3 regions of the Pseudomonas muyukensis genome follow, and region 2 is predicted to be linked to each of the others. Evidence: riboswitches for the same ligand, from Rfam matches in the RefSeq annotation. Region 2 holds a riboswitch; each other region holds the start of a gene.

Region 1 (7,042 bases), 460 kb from region 2:
ATCACAGTACGCTTAAACATGAAGCAATCTCCTATCGTCGTGTTCGTACGTTGAGTGGGTCGCGCATTGCTGTGGCCGAGGCCGTACACCCTGATCCAGAGGGGCTGGTGGCCTGTCCACGAAGGCAACATTCGCAGCTTGTGGTGACAGGCAAAGGAAAAAACATCGGGAGTTCGAGGGGGAAAACCTCGGGTGTCGCGGGGTGGTTCTGGCGGTTTTGCCGGGGTGTGATGGAGGCAGGCCAGCGGTTATGGGTGGTGGTGATCTGGAGGATTGCCCGCAACGCACTCGGGAGCTTGGCCAGGCAGCGAAAAAAGTTTCAGTGCAGGGCGTGTTCGCCGTGAGTGATGCAGCGTCTGTCAGATCGAGCGCCGCGCGGGCGGCGCTCGGTCTAATAGGCGCTGCATCACCCACGGCGAACACCTGGTGGCCCGCCAGGCGAAATCGAACTATTCAGGCGCTGATAAAATGTAATACGATAACATTTCATTTGAACGCCATTCCTGCCTACGATCCCAGCCAATGACCAGCGCCATTACCCCTTCCCCCTTGCCCAGCCAACGCCTGCAAAGCATCGACGCCCTGCGCGGCCTGGTGATCCTGTTCATGCTCCTGGACCACGTGCGCGAAACCTTCTTCCTGCACCGCCAGGTCAGCGACCCGATGACCATCGACGCCACCGACCCCAGCCTGTTCGCCAGCCGCACCCTGGCGCACCTGTGCGCCCCGGTGTTCGTGCTGCTCACCGGGCTGTCCGCCTGGTTGTACGGCGAAAAGCACCAGGGCCGTGGCGATGTCTCGGCGTTTCTGTTCAAGCGCGGGCTGTTCCTGGTGGTGCTGGAGTTCACCCTGGTCAACTTCGCCTGGACCTTCCAGCTGCCACCCACCGTGGTCTACCTGCAAGTGATCTGGGCCATCGGCCTGAGCATGATCGCCCTGGCGCTGCTGGTATGGCTGCCACGTCCGGCGCTTATCACCCTGGGCGTGTTGATCGTCGCGGGGCACAACCTGCTCGATGGCCTGCACTTCGCGCCGGCATCGGCCCTGCATGTGCCGTGGGCGGTCCTGCACGATCGCGGCTGGTGGGTGGTCACCGACAGCCTGCGCCTGCGCACATCCTATCCGCTGTTGCCGTGGATCGGCGTGATTGCCCTGGGCTACGCCCTTGGCCCATGGTTCGCCCGCGCCAGCCAGGCCGATACCCGCCAACGGCGGCTGCTGCTGGCCGGGGCTCTGGCCCTGCTGGGTTTCGTCGCACTGCGCCTGCTCAACGGTTACGGCGAAACGCCCTGGAACAGTTACCCCAATGTTACGCAGACGCTGATGAGCTTCTTCAACATCACCAAGTACCCGCCTTCGCTGTTGTTCCTGGCGCTGACCCTGGGCACCGGCCTGCTGTTGCTACGCGGCTTCGAGCGTGCTGGCAGCACGCGCTGGATCGGCGTGCTGGCGGTGTTCGGCGCGGCGCCGATGTTCTTCTACCTGCTGCACCTGTATGTGCTCAAGGGGCTGTACCTGGCCAGCGTCGCCCTGTTCGGCCGCAACCAGGGCGACTATTTCGGTTTCGAGGGTATCGCCGCGGTCTGGCTGCTGGCCCTGTTGCTGGCCGCCGCGCTGTACCTGCCGGTGCGTGGCTTTGCCCGGCTGAAGGCGCGGCGCCGCGACCTGGCCTGGCTCAAGTACCTGTAAAGGCGTTTCGCCCGGCGGTGCGATGGTCTACCATGCCGCCCGCCGGTTTCCACACGGAATCAAAAGGGAATCCCAGGCGCGCCCAGCGCGCCGAACGGAACTGCCCCCGCAACTGTAGGTGCCGAGCCCTCGCCATCGATGCCACTGGATGATCCATCCGGGAAGGCCGGCGCCGGGCCTGGACGCACTAGTCAGGAGACCTGCCGGCACGTGTTCACCAACCGGCGGGGTGTCCGGGATGGTCATCCGCCTTGCGCTTGCAGCCTCTGGCTCGCGCCCGGCGATGCCTGTCCGTGCCCATGACCGCACAGCGCAAGACAGGAGACCGCCCCACCATGTTGCCCCACCTCGCCACCGTAGTCGCCGGCTTGACCCTGTCCGCGCTGGCCCAGGCCGATAATGGCCAGGCCAGTGCCACCCAGTATCCGTTGACCCTCGACAACTGCGGCGTGCCCCAGACCTTCGCCCAGGCGCCCGAGCGCGCGGTGACCATCGGCCAGGCCGGTAGCGAACTGCTCTATGCCCTGGGCCTGGGCGAACGCCTGGCCGGCACTTCGCTGTGGTTCAACAACGTGCTGCCCGAGTTCCAGGCGCAGAACGACAAGGTCGAGCGCCTGGCCGACAACGAACCGAGCTTCGAGGCGGTGGTGGCCAAGCGTCCGCAACTGGTGGCGGTGCAGTTCGAATGGATGGTCGGTGCCCAAGGCGCGGTCGCCACCCGCGAACAGTTCGCCGAATTGCAGATTCCCACCTACCTGCTGCCGTCCGATTGCGAAGGCAAGGACAACCTGGTGGGCGCCGATGGCACCCGCCTGCAACCGTTCAAGGTGCAGAGCATCTACAAGAGCATCAGCCAACTGGCCGAGATCTTCGACGTGCAGGCGCGCGGCGCCGTCCTCAACGCGGCGCTCCAGGGCAGCCTGCAGCAGGCGCAGCAACAACTGGCGGGCAAGGACCTGACGCACACCAGCGCGTTGTTCTGGTTCTCCAGCGCCGACCTGGCGCTCGACCCCTACGTCGCCGGCCGCCAGGGCGTGGCCGACTTCATGCTGCAGACCCTCGGCGTGCGCAACGTGGTCGAGTCCAGCGAGGAATGGCCGACCGTCGGCTGGGAAACCCTGGCCAAGGCCAATCCCACCTGGCTGATCATCGCGCGCATGGACCGGCGCCGCTACCCCGCCGATGACTATCGCAAGAAACTCGAATTTCTGCGCAGCGACCCGCTGACCCGCAACATGGATGCGGTGAAACAGGGCCGCATCATCGTCCTCGACGCCGACGCCATGCAGGCCGGCATCCGCCTGTTCCGCGGGCTGCAAGTGCTGTCCACGGCCTTCGCCAGCGGTAGTGCGGCGCAACCATGAGTCGCCTGCTGCCCCTTGGCGCCTTCGCGCTGCTCGCCCTGAGCCTGGCCATGCTCGCCGGGATCGCCATCGGCGAAACCCCGGTGGGCGCCGAAGTGGTCTGGCAGGTGCTGGCCAATCACCTGTGGCAGGCGGGCTATCCGCTCGACCCGATCGACGCCGGCATCGTCTGGAACTACCGCTTGCCACGCACCCTGGTGGCCGCTGCCTGCGGCGCTGGCCTGGCCACCTGCGGGGTGATTCTCCAGGCGTTGCTGCGCAACCCGCTGGCCGAGCCGTATTTGCTGGGTCTGTCCGCCGGGGCCTCGACCGGTGCCGTGGCGGTCGGCCTGCTCGGCCTGGGTGGCGCGGCGCTGTCGCTGTCCGGCGGCGCCTTCCTCGGCGCGCTGGCGGCCTTTGCCCTGGTGCTGGCGCTGTCGCGGGCCAGCGCCAGCCGCCATGACAATGCCCAGGTGATCCTTGCCGGGATCGCCGGCTCGCAATTGTTCAACGCGCTCACCGCGTTCCTGATCACCAAGTCCGCCACCGCCGAACAGGCCCGCGGCATCCTGTTCTGGCTGCTGGGCAACCTCAGCGGCGTGCGCTGGCCGGCGGTGACCCTGGCGGTGCCGGTGGCCGTGCTGGGGCTGCTGGTCTGCCTCGGCCATCGCCGGGCCCTGGATGCCTTCACCTTCGGCGCCGATTCCGCCGCCTCGCTCGGCGTGCCGGTGCGCCGCACCCAACTGCTGCTGATCAGCTGCGCGGCGCTGGTGACCGCGGTGATGGTGTCGATCGTCGGTGCCATCGGTTTCGTCGGGCTGGTCATCCCCCATGCCCTGCGCCTGTTGCTCGGCCCCGGGCACAGCCGCCTGGTGCCGGCCAGCGCGCTGGGCGGGGCGTTGTTCCTGATCGTCGCCGACATCCTCTCGCGCACGCTGATCAGCGGCCAGGTGATCCCTGTGGGGGTGGTCACCGCGTTGATCGGCGCGCCGCTGTTCGCCCTGATCCTGGTCAGCCGTCGGGGGCGCCCATGACCGCGCTGCACAGCCCCGCAATGGCCCCCGTCAGTTGCCAGGGCCTGCGCCTGCGTCTGGGCGGGCGCGAGGTGCTGCATGGTATCGATCTGGCCGTCAAGCCCGGCGAGACTCTCGGCCTGGTCGGCCCCAATGGTTCCGGCAAATCCACCTTGCTCAAGCTGCTGGCCGGGCTGCGCGCGCCCAGCAGCGGCAGCGTCCAGTTGCTCGGCACGCCCCTGGCGGCCCTGCCCCGCCGACGTATCGCCCAGGCGCTGGCGCTGGTCGAACAACAAGCCGACACCCTGGATGCGATCCGCGTGTTCGACGCCGTCGCCCTGGGCCGCACCCCCTGGTTATCGGCCCTGGCCCCCTTCGGAGCCGGCGAGCGTGCCATCGTCGAGCAGGCACTGGCCGACGTCGACGCCAGCCACCTGGCCCAACGCCGCTGGGCCGAGCTGTCCGGCGGCGAACGCCAACGCGTGCATATCGCCCGGGCCCTGGCGCAACGCCCGCAGGTGTTGTTGCTGGATGAGCCGACCAACCACCTCGACATCCAGCACCAGCTGAGTTTGCTCGGCCAAGTCCAGGCGCTGCCGATAACCACCCTGGTGGCGTTGCACGACCTCAACCAGGCGCTGACCTGCGACCGCCTGGCCGTGCTCGATCAGGGCCGCCTGGTGGCCCTCGGCAAACCGGCGGCGGTACTGACAGCCGAACGCCTGCTCAGTACCTTCGGCGTGCACGCCCATTACCTCATCGACCCTTTCGATGGCGCGCGCATCCTGCGCTTTCGCGCCCCTGAGCGCGGAAACCGCCCGTGAAGCCCCTCGTCCTCGCCCTGCCCCTGTTGAGCTTGACGCCCCTGGCCCTGGCCGATTCCAGCCAGTCCCAGGGCAAAGGCTGGCTCGCCGACAGCCGTTGGCAGTTGCTCAACCGCAGCGTCTTCGACCAGCGCGACTATCGCCATGGCGGGCGCAACAGCGGCGCGCGCAACGCCTACAAGCCGCGCGCCGAGCGCAACGGCAAGGCCGAGGAATGGGCCTATGGCGTGATGGGCACGTTCAACTCGGGCTTCACCCAGGGCCTGGTCGGTGTCGGCGTGGATGCCCATGCCTACCTCGGCATGCAGCTGGACAGCGGCGGTGGCCGTGCCGGCAAGGCGCGGCTGCTGGGGCTGGACAACCAAGGCCATCCCAAGCGCGACTACAGCCGTGGCGGCGCGGCGCTGAAGCTACGGGCCTCCAACACCGTGCTGTCCTATGGCGAGCAGCGGGTCAAAACGCCTGTGTTCAGCTCATCCGACAGCCGCCTGCTGCCCGAAACCGCCACCGGCCTGTTCCTCACCAGCCAGGAACTGGACACCCTCAAGCTGGTGGCCGGGCACTTCAACGAAAGCACCGATCGCAACGCCTCCAGCCACGACCAGGGCTTCGTGGTCAACTACTCCAATGCCCGCCAGGGCAAGCAGTTCGACCTGGCCGGCGCGGTATGGAACCCGTCCGCCACGCTCAGCGCCAGTCTCTACACCTCGCGTTACCAGGACAGCTGGAACCAGCATTATTTCGCCAGCACCCTGAGCCACGCCCTGGATGCGCGACGCAGCCTCAGCCTGGACCTCAACCTGTACCGCACCACCGACACCGGCAAGGCGCTGTCCGGGCGTATCGACAACACCACCTGGAGCCTGGTCTCGCGCTACGCCGAGGGGCCGCATGCCTTCAGCCTCGGCTGGCAGCAAGTGGATGGCAATACCCCGTTCGACTACGTGACCCGCGGTGCGATCTTCCTCGGCAACGCGGTACAGATGTCCGATTTCAATGCGCCGAACGAGAAGTCGTGGCAGGCGCGCTATGACCTGAACATGGCCGGATACGGCCTGCCGGGGTTGAGCCTGACGGCGCTGTATGTGCGGGGGTTCGCCATCGACGGGACGCACCTGGACCCACGCGGCGGCTATGCCTACCTGGGCTATGGCAAGGACGGCCGGCATTGGGAACGTGACCTGGAGGCGCGCTATGTGGTGCAGGACGGCAAGGCCAAGGGGGTCGCGTTCTCGTTGCGGCACAATGTGCATCGAGGCAACACCGCGCAGGCGGAACTGGATGGGGACCAGATCCGCCTGGCGGTGGAGTGGCCACTGGCGGGGGGATGGTGATTCAGCCTGCCGGGAACCGGGCCAGGTCGAGGTGTGTCGGGATCATGCCGGCTCAGTGGCCTGGGGTAGTTGCCAGTACGCCAGCTCCTGCGGCGTCAAGCTGGCCAGTACCTGGACGAAAATCTCGCTGAACTCGCTGCTGACATTGCCAAACGCCTTGTAGTTGCTGAGCAGGTAGCGCTTGACCGTGTTTGGCCAGTTTCCGGCCTTGTGCGCGGCGATGATGATGCCTTTGGCGTCCTGGTAGTAGGCTGCAGGCTTGACCTCGGTCAGGCGCCGCTCGAAATGCCCGCAGGTCCACTCATCTGCACGGGCCTCGAATTCGTCCAGCAGTTTCACTTTGTATAACGCAAGCTCTGGCATGGGTTAGCTCCTTGGCGTTGACGGGAAGGAGACGGTAGGCGATTGCGCTTGGGCTGGAAATGAACGCGGTGTTGAGGGATGCCGCCTGATACGGGAAGGGTCTGACAAACGAGCTGGCGGAGCTGCCCGTGCTGCCTGCTGGCGCACTGGCGACGCCGCCCCTAGTTGATCGCCCCAAGCGTCGCGACTGATCAGCCACCGGCATCGACCTTCCACCAAGCCGGCCGGCTGCCTTCGAACGCATGCGCAACCGGTCTAAGGCCCGGCGCCTGTGGGTCATCGAAACAGCCCAGCAACAAGGCCACGGTCGGCCCATCGTCGACGGCGCCCAGGGAGCTGCCGCAGGTGGCGCAGAAGGCACGGCTGGACGCTGACGAGGAACGGTACAGCGCAGGCGCACGCCCCTCCCCGACCCAGCTGACCGCTGCCTTGTCGAACTCGACCCAGCACAGGGTCAAGCCACCCGAGTGCCGCTG
Region 2 (7,042 bases):
CCGCTGGTCCAGCGGCGCAGGATGTTCAGCCGCTCGCTGTCGGCGATCCTGGCCAAGGCCAGGTTCACCAGTTTCAGCAGGCGCGGGTTGTCGCGGGCCAGGGCAAAGGCAAAGGTGCCGGCCGGCGCCTTGACGAAGTGGTCGACCTTGACCATCCCCTGGTAACCCTTGGCGATCACGTAGTCGGTACTGATGGCATCGCCCAGGTAGGCGTCGGCCTGGCCCAGGGCCACCGCCGCGATACCGGCCAGGGTCGAGCGGTACAGGCGCAGTTGGGCCTGGGGGAACAGCTGTTGCACGGTCTGCATCGGCAGATAGTGGTCGACCATGGCCAGGTGCAGCCCGGCCAGGTCGTCGTCTTCGCGCAGCGTGCGGGAATGGCGCGAGGCGACGACTGGCAGGTCGTCGGCATAGGAGTGGGTGAGGGCCAGCTCGGCATCGTTGGCCTCGAAGGCGTTGGAGGTGCCCAGCAAGTCGACTTCGCCGGCGCGCAGCGCGGCCAGGGCCAGGGCGCGGCTGGCATAGCGGCGCACCCGCACCGGCACGCCGAGCTGTTCGCCGATCAGCCCGGCGTAGTCGGCGCTCAAGCCTTCGTAGTCGGCCTGGCTGGTGTTGATGTCGAACGGTGGGTAGTCCGGACGCGAGCTTCCCAGCACCAGCTCTTTACGCTGCGCCAGCCAGCGTCGGTCAGTGTCGTCGAGTTGCAACGGGGGCGCGGCGCTCAAGGCCCGCGCCAGCAGGTGGCGGCTTTCGCCCTGCACGGCGGCAGGGGCGGATAACGGCCATGAGAGGGCCAGTAACAGGCACAGCAGCGTGCGCCCGATCATGGTTCAGGCCACGTTGTTGCGTTTGGCCAGGTCGACCATTTCAACCAGCGACTCGACCTTGAGCTTCTCCATGATACGGCCGCGATAGGTGCTGATGGTCTTGGCGCTAAGGTTCATCTGTTCGCCAATGAGCTTGTTGGACTGGCCTGCGCACAGGCGGCGCAGCACCTCCATTTCCCGATTGGACAAAAGCCGCAGGCGCTCGCTCTCGCTCTCCAGGGTATTGCTGTTGACCGCCATCTGCGGGAAGGTCGAGTAGCCTTTGACCAAGGCCTTGAGGGCGAACACCATGGCATCGAGGTCTTCGTCCTTGTTGACAAAAGCCGAGATGCCCGCATCCATGCAGCGGCGTACATAAAGGTCGGCGGGTTGGCCGGTGAGGGCCATTATCCTTGGCGCGGGCTCCAGCAGTTTAAGGCGCTTGATCACCTCCATGCCGTCAAGGTCGGGCAGGCCGATATCGAGGATGACGACTTCGGCCTTGGTGTCCCTGGCCAGGCGTGCGGCATCCTTGCCGCTGCCGGTTTCACCCACGACGGTGAAGCGTTCGCGTTCGAGCAGCATGCGCACGGCCAATCGAACAATGTGGTGGTCATCAACCAGCAACACGGATGTCATATGGGTAACTCCTGTACAAGGTGCAGCCCGCGTCCTGCGTTTCACTGCATACGCAAGGCGGCGGGCCAACTGGGCTGCGCGCACCTTACGGATAATCAGGAGCCTTGGTAATAGGCGAGTATAGGTGTGTTGATAAACCTACAAGATGTTGTTGAAAATTCCTACAAATACCCTCAAGGGCAAGCTGCGTGAGGCTTGTTGACCCGCTGGGTCGCTGCCGGGTTGTTGGCCAGGGCCTTGCCGGTGCGGGTAGGGCGGATCACCAGTTGCCCGCCGCAATTGGGGCACTGGCCCTGGAAGTGGCGCTCGTTGCAGGGGCGGCAGAAGGTGCATTCGAACGAACAGATCAGTGCATCCGGGCTGTCGGCCGGCAGGTCGCGGTCGCAGCATTCGCAGTTGGGGCGCAGTTCGAGCATGGCAGGCATTCCGTTGGCAAGTTGCACGCAGTGTGCAACGCCGCCTTCCCCGACGGCAATCAGCCCTTGCAAGGTCTTCGCGATTTTTCGGGCATGGCTGTATTCAATTCAACAATGCCGGGGCTGCTTTGCAGCCCTTTCGCGACACAAGGCCGCTCCTACAGGGCGGCGCGGTCGTCAACGACGGCAATCGCTTCAACTGCCCTGGCGGTACAGGTGGGCGTGCCCGGCCCGGTACAGCGCGGAGTCGGCGAACGGCGCATCGCCCAGCACCTGGCCGACCAGAATCAGCGCGGTGCGGCGAAAGCCTTTGGCCGCTACCCGCTCGACGATATCCGCCAGGGTGCCACGGGCCCAATCCTGGTCCGGCCAGGTGGCACGGTGCACCACGGCAATCGGGCAGGCGCCGCCATAGTGCGGTAAAAGCTCGTCGACGATGCGCGCCAGGTGCTTGACCCCCAGGTGAATGGCCAGGGTGCTGCCATGCCGGGCCAGATCGGCCAGTTGTTCGCCAGGCGGCATCGGCGAGCTGTCGCCGTAGCGGGTGAGGATCACCGTCTGCGCCACGTCCGGGAGGGTCAGCTCGCAGCCCAGCAATGCGGCGCTGGCGGCAGTGGCGGTGACCCCGGGAATGATCTGGTAGTCGATGCCCAGTGCCTGCAGGTGGCGGATCTGTTCGCCGATGGCGCCGTACAGGCTGGGATCGCCGCTGTGCACCCGGGCCACGTCCAGGCCTTCGGCGTGGGCCTGGCGCATGGCTTCGACGATCTGCTCCAGGTGCAGTTCGGCGCTGTTGAGCACGGTTCGGGCGTTATGGCCCTCGAGCAGCGCAGGCGGGACCAGGGAGCCTGCGTAGATGATCACCGGGCATTGGCGAATCAGGCGCTGGCCCTTGACCGTGATCAGTTCCGGATCGCCGGGGCCGGCACCGATGAAGTAGACCGTCATGGCGGTTCCTTGCAGGTAAAGATGCGGATTATCCGCCGATGGCCAGCGCCAGGGTAGCGCCGGCAAGGACCTGCCGCGGCACGTGCAGGTTGGGTTGTGGCGAAGCGCGGGCAGCCAGGGCCAGGGCGGCGCTTTCGGCCACGCCCCAGCAGCCGGTCTGGGCGTAGGCAGTGGCCGAGCGTTGGCTGAGCATCGGCTCGAAAGCCAGCAGGTGCGCGGCGTCGAAGCACAAAAACGGCACGCCAAGGCGCTCGGCCAGGGCCAGCAAGCCCGGTTCGCGGGCCTTGGGGTCGATGCTGGCGATGGCGCGCAAGGCCGACAGGGGCAGGGCGTGGCGGGCCATGGTCTGGCGCAGCAGCACCGCCAGGGTCTCGACGGGGCAGCCGCGGCGACAACCAAAGCCCGCGTACAGCGCGGGCTGCAGGCTGAAGTCGAGCATCAGGCCGGGTTGGCGCGGCGGAACAGCCAGGCGCTGAGCAGGCCCAGGGCCAGCCAGAACGCGGCGTTGGTCAGCCAGGAGGCGATCTTGAACTGGCTGGCCAGGGCCTCTGGCGCCAGGCTGGCGTGCACCGCCGGTTGCGGCGCGCCGATCACATGGGGGCTTACCAGCAGCACGACACCCAGCACCTTGAACAACCAATGCCGGCTGAACACCAGCAAGGCCAGGCCGGCCGCGGTGGCGGCGGCGGTGCCGATCCACCAGGCCTGGCGTTGGCCCAGGTCGGCGGCGGCGGTGCCTGGCAGCTCGGCGGGCAAGCCCAGGGTGGGCGCCAGGCAGAACACGGCGAAGCCGGCCAGGCCCCAGAGCGCCCCGGTGCTGACGCGGCCCGGCTCACGCAGGCTGTACAGCGCGGCGAGGAGCAGGGCGAAGCCGACGGCTACCACCAGGTTGCCGCCGGTGGTGGCCAGCACCCGCTGCCAGCCGTCTTCCGGTGCCCAGGCCTCGGCGCTGTGCTCATGGCTGTGGCCGGCTTCGGCTGGTGCGTGTTCATGCTGCTCGGCTACCGGGGCGGCGCTCTCGAAGGTTTCCGCCTGGAGGATCAGCGGGGCGATCCAGAAACTTTGCAGCAGGGTCAGCAGCAGGGCGGCGAGCAGCCCGCTGAAGCCCGCGGTGCGGGCAATGCGCGTGATCATGCAGGGATACTCAGTGGCAGGGGAAGGCGGCGCTGTGGCGGGTGTCGTGGGCGGCGTTGTGTACCGCCTCGATGTGCGAGAAGCCGGCGAAGTACACCAGGCTCAGGCCCAGCAGGCTGGCGCCCACGGCGACCAGCAGGCGCTGGCTGAGGCTGACGGGGGTGGCGATGCTGTGCTTGGCACTGGTGATAGGCATGACGCGTTCCTCTGCTGCTTTTGTTTTGGGCAACGGGCAAGCGCGACGCCCCCAGGCACGGATGGCCCAGGGCATGCGACAGCACCCGCCCACCGCGGGGTTGTTCATCGAGCACGGCAGGCCGGTCTCCGGGCTGGCGAGGCAGGGTGCGCTCGCTTACCGTTGCGGGGGCAGCACCGGCTTTGTCCTGGCCTGTTGGAGGCCATGTGACGCACCGGTTTCCCGTTTCACCCCCGGCTGGGGGCACCTGCAGGCAATGCGCTAGCAAATCACGGGGCGTAGCCGGCGTCAATCGCGGCGGCGGTTGACCGTTGTCGGGTGGATGCGTAGCCTTGCCGCTTCGAGGTTCTCAGGCCTGGCCTGAGCTAAGACGGGAACGCGGTACAAGCCGCGGCTGCCCCCGCAACTGTAGGCACTGAAAGGTTCGGCACAGCCACTGCGCAGGCGCGCGGGAAGGCGCCGAGCCACCGGCCCCGACGCCGGATTGGTGCAAGCCAGGAGACCTGCCTCGCGACGTTTTCGACTTTCAACCGGGCGGGGTGATCCGGTGGCGAACGCGCCCGGCCAGCATGGCCGCGGCCGCCGTCCCGCATGCCCGCGCCACAGCCGCCAAGGGCAACGCGACATGAAAACACTGGCCAAGCTCCCCGTCACCATCGTCACCGGCTTTCTCGGCTCGGGCAAGACCACCTTGCTCCGCCACATGCTCGACAACGCCCAGGGCCGCCGTATCGCGGTGATCGTCAACGAATTCGGCGAACTGGGCATCGACGGCGAGATCCTCAAGCAGTGCAGCATCGGCTGCACCGAGGAAGAGGCGCTGGGCCGGGTCTTCGAACTGGCCAATGGCTGCCTGTGCTGCACCGTGCAAGAGGAGTTCTTCCCGGTGATGCGCGAGCTGGTGGCCCGTCGCGGCGACCTGGACCATATCCTGATCGAAACCAGCGGCCTGGCCCTGCCCAAGCCCCTGGTACAGGCCTTCCAGTGGCCGGAAATCCGCAACGCCTGCACGGTCGATGCGGTGATCACCGTGGTCGACAGCCCGGCGGTGGCTGCCGGCACCTTCGCCGCCTACCCCGAGCAGGTCGACGCCCAGCGCAAGCTCGACCCCAACCTGGACCATGAGTCGCCGCTGCACGAGCTGTTCGCCGACCAGTTGGCCAGCGCCGACCTGGTGGTGCTGAACAAGGCCGACCTGATCGACGCCGCCGGCCTGGCCGGGGTGCGCGCCGAGGTGGCCGAGGAACTGCCGCCGGCGGTCAAGGTGATCGAGGCCAGCAGTGGCCGCCTGCCGCTCGACGTGCTGCTGGGCGTGGGCGCCGAGTCCGAGGCGCATATCGATGGCCGTCGCACCCATCATGATTCGCACCACGACGGTGACGATCACGACGACCACGATCATGATGCCTTCGACTCGATTTCCATCGACCTGCCCGAGGCCGACGAAAGCCTGCTGCTCGATGCCCTGAGCCAACTGGTCGGTGAATTCGGCATCCTGCGCGCCAAGGGTTTCGCCGCCATCCCCGGCAAACCGATGCGCCTGCTGATCCAGGGCGTGGGCACCCGTTTCGACAAGCACTTCGACCGCGCCTGGCGCAGCGATGAAGCGCGCATCACCCGCCTGGTACTGATTGGCCAGGACCTTGACGCCGTGCAGCTGCAAGCGCGCCTGCGCCAGGCCCTGGGCGCCTGACCCATGCACCTGCTGCGGACCCAGCCCGGCGGCTTCGTGCCGGACGACAGCATTGCCGATCTCGGCCAGACACCTGCCGAGCTGGTGATCCTCTGCAGCGGCGACTCCCATCTGGCACTGCTGGCCGAAACCGCCGAGCAGTTGCCGGACGATTTTCCCAGCGTGCGCCTGGCCAACCCGATGCAGGTGCAGAACCACGCCTCGGTCGACCTGTATGTCGACCAGGTCCTGCGCCATGCCAAGCTGGTCCTGGTCTCGCTGCATGGCGGTGTCGGCTACTGGCGCTACGGCGTCGAGCAGTTGGTGGCCCTCGCCAGCCGTGGCGTGCAGTTGGTCCTGGTGCCGGGCGACGACCGCCCGGACCCGGAACTCACCGACCTGGGCACGCTGCGCGGGGCCCAGGCCGAGCGCCTGTGGCACTACCTGCGCCAGGGTGGCAAGGCCAACGCGCTCAACCTGTTCAAGTGCCTGGCCAGCCAATGGCTGGGGCGTGACTACCCCTGGGACGAGCCCCAGCCGCTGCCGCGCACGGCGGTCTATCACCCGGCCCGCGCCAGTGCCGTGCTGCAGGACTGGTACGGCGAGTGGAACCCCGAGTACCCGGTGGCGCCGCTGCTGTTCTATCGCTCGCACCTGCAGGCGGCCAACACCGCGTTCATCGATGTGTTCTGCCAGCGCTTGCAGGCGTGCGGGCTCAACCCGCTGCCGATCGCCGTGGCCAGCCTCAAGGAGCACGCCTGTCTGGAGCAGGTGCAAGCCTGGCTCGACGAGGTGCAGGCCGAGGTGGTGATCAACACCACCGGTTTTGCCTTGTCCAGCCCAGAGCAGCCCAACCTGCGCCCGCTGCGCCGCGACGTGCCGGTGTTGCAGGCAATCTGCGCCCAGGACAACCGGCCCGGCTGGGAGCAGAGCGAGCAGGGCCTGGGTGCCCGCGACCTGGCCATGCACATTGCCTTGCCGGAGCTTGACGGGCGCATCATCACCCGCCCGGTGAGCTTCAAGGACCTGGCCTGGCGCAGCGAACGCAGCCAGGCCGACGTGGTCTGCTACCGTGCCCACCCCGAGCGCATGGACTTCGTGGCCGAGTTGGCGCGGCGCTGGGTGGCGCTGGCGCGCCTGGACAACCAGGAAAAACGCGTGGCCCTGGTGCTGGCCAACTATCCGACCCGCGACGGGCGCATTGGCAATGGCGTGGGCCTGGACACCCCGG
Region 3 (7,042 bases), 240 kb from region 2:
GTCGTTGGCGGCACTGGTGTAGCGCGCGTCCACATAGCGCAGGCCGATACCGGCGTCGACGGCCTGGCCGAAGCCTTTGCTCAACCACAGGTTGGCGGTGCGGCGCGGGACGTCTTGCGGACGATTGCCGGCCCGGTCGTACACCACACCCCCGCTGCGCTGCAGGAAATCATCGTACTTGGCCCGCAGCAGTGCGGCGTTCGCCGACACCTGCCACTGGTTGCCAAGGGCCAGCTCCAGGCTGGCTTCGAGCCCGTCGGAGGTCTGCTGGCCGGCTTGCTGGCTGCCCTTGGTCACCACGTCATAGACCGGCAGCTTTTTCTTGACGATGTGGTACGCCGCCAGCGTCCACTCGCCGCGCCCCTCCCAGAAACGCTGCTTCAAGCCCAGCTCGGTCTGCTTGGCTTCGGTCAGTTCCAGGCGCTGCTCGGGGCGCAAGGTCAACAGGTCGCCGACGCCATCCTCGCTGGTGGAGTACTGGCCGTACAGCGACAGGTCGTCGCTGACGGCGAACACCAGCCCGGCACGCCAGTTGCCGCCGCGCAGGCTGCGGTCGTTGCGGGTGCCGTTGGTGAGGTCGTCGCGGTCGATATGGTTCTGGTCGCGGCGCACGCCGGTGACCAGCGACAGGCGCTCGGTCAGTTGCGTTCTGTTTTCCGCAAAAAGAGCAAAGGTACTGGTTTTGGACAGCATCTGCGGGCGTAGCGGCGAGCCACTGTGGAAACCGCCGGGGGCGGGCTGCCAAGGGTCGAGCGGGTCCTTGCTGTCGTCGTTGTAGGGTGAGTTGCTGTCGACATTGAAACGGATCTTGTTGTACTGCGCCCCGACCACGGTCTTGCTGGCCAGCCCGAACAGCGAATGGTCGAAGGTGAAGCTCTGCAGGTCGCCGATCTGCTCCTGGTTGTGCTTGATCTCAAGGAAACTGCCACGCAGGATCTGCCCGCTGGCGCCATCCCAGCTGTACTCCTCGGCATTGCGCCAGTGCCGGCGGCTCTTGATGTAGTACAGCTGGTTGCTGGCGCTGAGGTGGTCGTTGATCTGCCAGTCGCTGGTCAGCCGCGTCCACTCGTCGTGGTAGCGCTGCTGGTCGTTGCTGACGTTGTAGTTCTTCTTGCCCAGGCTGCTGCGCAGGTGGCCGTCGATCAGTGGGGTGCCGTAGTAGTTGGCCGGTTGTGCGTCGCCGCGCTCGTGGGACAGGGTGAAGCTCAGGTCGTCCGTGGCGTCGAAGCGCAGTGCGGCCGACAGCGCCAGGCTGCGTGAGTCAGTGCGGTCGACCCAACCGTTGCCGGCCTGCTGGTTCAGGGTCAGGCGATAGCTCAGGCGTTCGCTGAGGCTGCCGCCGCTGTCCAGGCCGAGCTGCTGACGGTCCCAGGAGCCGTAACCCAGGCGCAGGTGGTTGCGAATGTCACCACTGAAGGGTTTTTTCGGGATCACGTTGACCACCGCGCCGGTGGCGCCTTCGCCATGCAGCACCGAGGCCGGGCCGCGGATCACCTCGATGCGCTCGACCATCCATGGGTCGACCGGGTAGGTGAGGGTGCCGGCACCGGCGTACAGGCGCGCGCCATCGAACAGGGTCATCACCGAGCTCTGGCCTGTGAAACCGCGCGCCGACAGGCCGGTACCGCCATCGCCCGGGGTGCCGATGAAGGTGATGCCCGGCGAGCGGGTCACGGCGTCCTGCACGGTCTGGTTGTTGCGCCCCTGGATCTGCGCCGCGGTGAGGGTGCTGGTGCTGGCCGGCGTTTCCAGGGCGCTGAGGTTCAGGCGCGAGCCGGCTTGGCTCGGGGTGGCCAGGTCGACGGCCTGCGGCTCACGGTTGTCGGTGATGGCCGTGGCGGGCAGGGTCAGGGAGGCGCCGGGCTGTTCGTCGGCCAGCGCTGGCAGGGACACGGCCAGGCAGGCCGCCAGGGTGTGAAGCTTGTTGAATCGGGACATGTCGTTCCACTGCTGCAGGAATGAATGGATCCCGGTGGAGAACACGCAACGGCGAATCGCGTAGGCAGGCGCGCACGCGGATACCGGCCTGCGCCCGCCCACCGCGGGTTGCCAAGTGAAGCCTCAGGCCGGTCTCCGGGCTTGCGAGGGTCATGAAGCCTTCACCTTCCCATGCCTGTGCACAGTGGTGTGTCGAAGGTTTCGCTCGCTTACCGTTGCGGGGGCAGCGCCGGACTTGTCGTTGACAACGACGCACCGGCTTCCCGTTTCACCCTGCGCGCGGCGGCGCAGGACACCTGAAACTGGCGCGCATCTGATCATCGAACCGGCAGGGAGTCAATCGTTTGAATGAACGCAAAATCTGTGACGCCTTAGCGAGTTAGCGGTAGTTGTCGAATTTTTTTCGAACTTTCGCCAGTGGCGTTGCCTCGAACCGGTCGTTGCTCATTCATTCACGTCATGGAGACTTCTGCGCATGTTTACCCGTCACCTGCTGCGTCATTCCTGCCTGTTGGCCTTGCTCGGCGCGCCCCTGGCCGCCACTGCGGCGCCGAGCAGCGATCCGCTGTTCACCCTCGGCCTGCTGGGCGCCTACGACAAGTTCAAGTTCGAGGGCGGCAGCGAATCGGACAAGCAACACATGGGTCAGGGCGGCGTGTTCGCCACCTTCGGCAACAAGATGACCGCCGAATCCGGCTTCATCTACCAGATCGGTGCCGAGGCCAAGTACGGCAAGAAGAGCGACAACAAGCTCAAGGAGGCCCAGGCCGACCTGGACCTGGGCTGGCGCGCCGCGCTGGATGCGCGCAACTTCGTCGACCTGACCCTGGGCGGCGGCTACAGCTGGACGCGCTTCGAACCCGAGATCAACGACCTCGATACGCGGCTGACCTACAAGTCGCCATTCGCCAAGGCGGCGCTGGGCTACAACCACCAGTTCGACGCCTCGACCCTGCGCGTGGAAGTGGGGGCGCGGCGTACCATCGATGGCCGTGCGCGGCTGAAGGTCGATGACTACGGCAGCGACAGCGTCGACATGAAGGACCGCACCAACCCCTATGCCGAGGTCACCTTGCTGATGAACCAGCAGGGCGGCATGCCGGTGCAACTGGGGGCGTACTACACCCGCACCGAGTACAAGCTCGACGAGGACACCCCGGTGGCGGACAACACCAAGCTCAAGCGGGACGAGTTCGGGGTGAAGGTGGGGTTGGCGTTCTAAGCGCCTGAACGATCTCACCCCCCCTCGCAATCGGTAGGCGCCAGCCTTGCTGGCGAACCAGGCCCCGTGTGCCCCGTGTTCGCCGGCAAACCGGCGCCTATGCCTCTGGCGTGCCGCTCAGCGACCGCGCCGGCGTGATACCCGCGCCTCGATATTCTTGCGGCCTATCAGCAGCGGCGGTTTCTCCAGCACTGGCTCATCGGCCAGCCACTTGTACATCACCAGGCAGTCCACCAGGCCCTGTTCGGCATGGCGATAGGCCTTGGGCAAGCGCCCGACCGTCTCGAAGCCAAGCTTGTGCCATAGCGCCACGGCCACCTCGTTGGTCGCCACCACCGAGTTGAACTGCAGGGCCAGGAAACCTTCCTGGCGGGCGAGTTTCTGCGAGTGCTCGCACATCAACCTGGCCACGCCGCGGCCACGGGCGCTGGCACAGACCATGTAGCCGCAGTTGCCCACGTGGCCACCGGGCCCGGCGGCATTGGCCTTGAGGAAATACGAACCGAGCAATGCGCCGTCCTCTTCGGCCACCAGCGTGCGCAGCGGGGTTTCCAGCCACAGCGCGCGGGCCCGCTCGAAATCGAGCCCGGGGTCGAAGGCGTAGGTCTGGCGGGCCTGGACGATGGCCTGGAAGGTCGGCCAGAAGCGTTCGAAATCTTCCGGGGTCATGGGGCGGATCTGGATCATGGCGGTTCCTGCGGGTACTGAGCCGCTCAGTCTGGGCGGCGCGGCGCCGCCGCGCAAGGGCGGCGACGCCTGGCCGGGTCAGGCCTTGCCCACGGCATCCAGGGCCCGGGCCGAGTAGACCAGCGCGGCGCCAGCATTCATCGCCACCGCCACCCCCAGGGCTTCGGCGATTTCCTCGCGGCTGGCGCCGTGCTTGACCGCCTGCTGCGAGTGCACGGCGATGCAGCCGTCGCAGCGGGTGGTGACGGCCACGGCCAGGGAGATCAGTTCGCGGGTCTTGGCATCCAGGTGGTTGGTCTTGGCCCCGGCGCCGCTGGCGGTCATGTAGCCGGCCACGGTATCGGGGGAGAGCTGCTTGAGATCGCCGATGCCGGCCATCAACTGCTTACGGTAGGCGTCCCAGTCCATCATGCTCATCGTGTTCACCTTGCGAGGTTGGCAACAGGAGCTTTCAGGCTAGACGAAAGTGGGCTGTTCGGGGGAAGGGGAGCTGCGTGGGTGTGGCGGGCTACGAGCGGCTGCGCCGATGTTCGCCGGCAAGGCCGGCTCCTGCGGATGGGCAGGAGCCGGTTTGCGCAGGGGGATCAGATGTAGATGAAGACCAGCACCAGCGCCGCGACCACCGCCCACTTTTCCAGGTAGTAGCGGGTGCGGTTGCGCTTTTTCATGGCCTTGCCGCGTTCACGGATCTTGTAGATGCGGGTGAACAGGCGGTTGATGCCGCCGGTCTTGTCGCTGGCGTCGTTGGGGGCTGCGGCGGCAGCCATGACGTTGCGGCTGAACCAACGGTTGAAGGCGCTCGCCCAGCGGTACTTGAGCGGGCGCTCGACGTCGCAGAACAGGATGATGCGGTTGTGCTCGGTGGTGTTGGCGGCGTAGTGGATGTAGGTCTCGTCGAACACCACGCCCTCGCCGTCGCGCCAGGAGTACTTCTCGCCGTCGACGTCGATGTAGCAGCCGTCGTCGTTGGGCGTGTCCAGGCCCAGGTGGTAGCGGTAGGAACCGGCGTAGGGGTCGCGGTGGCGCACCAGCTTGGCGCCTGGCGGCAAGGTGGCGAACATCGCCGCCTTGACCGAGCCGATGCCTTGCAGCAGTTCGGTGGTGCGTGGGCACAGGGTCATCGCCGAAGGGTGGCTCTCGCCGTACCACTTCAGGTAGAAGCGTTTCCAGCCGGTCTTGAAGAACGAGTTGAAGCCGACATCGTCATAGTTGTCGGACTTCTTGATCTCGCCGGCCTGCAGCAGCTGTTGGCCTTCGGCGCGGATTTCCTGCCAGTGGTCCTGCAGCACCTTCAGCTCGGGGAAGGCCTCCACCGGCAGGTACGGCTTGGCCGGGTGCTTGGAGAACAGGTAGAGGAAGGCGTTGACCGGGGCCAGGAAACTGGAGTGGTCACCCAGCTGGCGAGTCAGTTTGTGGCGAACCCGACCGCGCAGGTGAACATAGGCGATCGAGCATACGAAGATCAGTACGAGTGCAATTTTCATGGACGTTTACTTGTCGAAAAATGGCCATGCGCCATGGCTTAAGCCCGCCAGCATAAACAATCGTGGGCTGGGTTTGTACCTATTGTTGCGACAAATCCCCGCGACTTAGGTGGGATGGCCTACAGGTTGCGTAAACGATTCAACAGGTTGTGCAGCCTTTTCCGATGGCCAGGACGGTACACTCGAACCTTCGATCCGCTGCCAAGGAGCGCCACATGGTCCAGGATGCACGCCCAAGCGGGGCGCCCTTCAAGCGCCTGTTCTTCGCCCTGCCGGTCGCCGCTGCGCAGTGCCGGGCCCTGGCGCAATGGCGCCGAGGCCTGGGCCTGCGCAGCGGCAAGCCGGTGCCGGCCGAGAACTTCCACGTGACCCTGGTGTTTTTGGGCGATGTCGACGCGGCCCAGGTGCCGGCGATCTGCGCTGCGGTCGAACGGGTGAGCCGCCCGCAGGGGCCGTTGCGCGTGGTGCTGGACCGCTTGCAGGTGTGGCCGCGTGCCGACGCGCTGGTGCTGGAGCCCGAGCAGGCGCCCGTCGCCTTGCGCCAGCTGGTTTATGCCCTGCACCAGACGCTGTTGCCGCTGGGAATCGAGGCGCCGACCCGCGAGTACCGGCCTCACCTGACCCTGTCGCGGGATTTTCGCGGGCAGTTGCCGGAAGCCGGTGAAGCACCGGCGTTTTTCCTGGCGGCGCGGCACTTCACCTTGTACGAGTCGCGCAAGGGACGCTATTGGCCCTTGGCCGAGTGGCCCCTGGCGCATTAGGCGTCAGGCGGCGCTGTCGAGCTCGTTGAACAGCGACTGGCCAAGGCCTTTGGCCTGTTCGATCAGGGCCTGGGGATGACCGCCCTCGCTGTCGGCTAGCAGTGTCGAACTGAGCACCTGGGCCCCGCAATAGTCGAAGATGCCGTGCTCGATCTGCACCCGCATGGCTTCGCGGTAGCCGTGTCGCTCGAAGGTGCTGGCATCGGCGCCGGCAACGCCTACCAGATGCGCGGTCATGCCGCGCAGACGCTTGGTGGTGGAGCCGTCGGCGGCCTGGTCGAAGGCCCAGCCGTTGCTGAACACCCGCTCGACCCAGCCCTTGAGCAGGGCGGGCAGCGACCACCAGTAGATGGGGTAGACCAGCAGCAGGGTATCGGCGCGCTCGATGCGCGCCTGTTCGGCCAGCACATCGGCGGGCGGCTTGCCCTGGCGGCGATGCACGGCGTGGTCGGCCAGGCTGAAGCGCGGGTCGAAGCCTTCGGCGGCGAGGTCGGCCAATTCGCTGGTGTGGCCGCTGGCGTGCAGGCCGGCGGCGATCTGCCGAGCCAGGGCGTGGGTGAGGGAGTCGGGGTCGTGATGGCCGATGACGATCAAGGCATGCATAGCGGATCTCCGGGAACGGGATGCAAGGGCGCGGCGAGCGCTATATACTCGCGGTAAGTTACCTTTGGTAAGTTACTTTTGGTAGGTAATCGATGTCAAGCGAGCACAAACCCGTGGCGCGCAAACGCCTGTCGCGCGACGAGCGCCGGCGCCAGTTGCTGGATGTGGCCTGGCGACTGGTCCGTGAGGAGGGCACCGAGGCCCTGAGCCTGGGGCGCCTGGCCGAGCAGGCCGGGGTGACCAAGCCTGTGGTGTATGACCATTTCCAGACCCGTACGGGGCTGCTGGTGGCCTTGTACCAGGAGTACGACGCGCGCCAGACCGCGATGCTCGAGCGTGCCCTGGCC

Evidence for each region. Region 2 has a riboswitch for cobalamin ahead of KSS95_RS16755 (CbtB domain-containing protein). Riboswitches for the same ligand answer to the same signal wherever they lie in the genome.
Region 1: another riboswitch for cobalamin. It lies ahead of KSS95_RS14845 (ABC transporter substrate-binding protein); the one in region 2 lies ahead of KSS95_RS16755 (CbtB domain-containing protein).
Region 3: another riboswitch for cobalamin. It lies ahead of KSS95_RS17700 (TonB-dependent receptor); the one in region 2 lies ahead of KSS95_RS16755 (CbtB domain-containing protein).

The regions. Positions count from the first base shown of each region.
Region 1 is NZ_CP077073.1:3,311,971-3,319,012, reverse strand. Features, by position in the region: gene KSS95_RS14855 (substrate-binding domain-containing protein) at 1-20, opposite strand, end outside; gene KSS95_RS14850 (acetyltransferase domain-containing protein) at 523-1,689, shown strand; cobalamin riboswitch at 1,716-1,911, shown strand; gene KSS95_RS14845 (ABC transporter substrate-binding protein) at 2,025-3,053, shown strand; gene KSS95_RS14840 (FecCD family ABC transporter permease) at 3,050-4,066, shown strand; gene KSS95_RS14835 (ABC transporter ATP-binding protein) at 4,063-4,869, shown strand; gene KSS95_RS14830 (OprD family porin) at 4,866-6,203, shown strand; gene KSS95_RS14825 (hypothetical protein) at 6,246-6,566, opposite strand; gene KSS95_RS14820 (GFA family protein) at 6,758-7,042, opposite strand, start outside.
Region 2 is NZ_CP077073.1:3,775,426-3,782,467, reverse strand. Features, by position in the region: gene KSS95_RS16785 (transporter substrate-binding domain-containing protein) at 1-827, opposite strand, end outside; gene KSS95_RS16780 (response regulator transcription factor) at 831-1,445, opposite strand; gene KSS95_RS16775 (DUF1272 domain-containing protein) at 1,619-1,861, opposite strand; gene cobM (precorrin-4 C(11)-methyltransferase) at 2,057-2,809, opposite strand; gene KSS95_RS16765 (cobalamin biosynthesis protein) at 2,838-3,248, opposite strand; gene KSS95_RS16760 (CbtA family protein) at 3,248-3,943, opposite strand; gene KSS95_RS16755 (CbtB domain-containing protein) at 3,954-4,139, opposite strand; cobalamin riboswitch at 4,242-4,404, opposite strand; cobalamin riboswitch at 4,466-4,664, shown strand; gene cobW (cobalamin biosynthesis protein CobW) at 4,765-5,832, shown strand; gene cobN (cobaltochelatase subunit CobN) at 5,836-7,042, shown strand, end outside.
Region 3 is NZ_CP077073.1:4,018,084-4,025,125, reverse strand. Features, by position in the region: gene KSS95_RS17700 (TonB-dependent receptor) at 1-1,938, opposite strand, end outside; cobalamin riboswitch at 2,048-2,253, opposite strand; gene KSS95_RS17695 (outer membrane beta-barrel protein) at 2,414-3,160, shown strand; gene KSS95_RS17690 (GNAT family N-acetyltransferase) at 3,278-3,847, opposite strand; gene KSS95_RS17685 (carboxymuconolactone decarboxylase family protein) at 3,926-4,264, opposite strand; gene lpxO (lipid A hydroxylase LpxO) at 4,432-5,331, opposite strand; gene thpR (RNA 2',3'-cyclic phosphodiesterase) at 5,547-6,092, shown strand; gene KSS95_RS17670 (NAD(P)H-dependent oxidoreductase) at 6,096-6,695, opposite strand; gene KSS95_RS17665 (TetR/AcrR family transcriptional regulator) at 6,788-7,042, shown strand, end outside.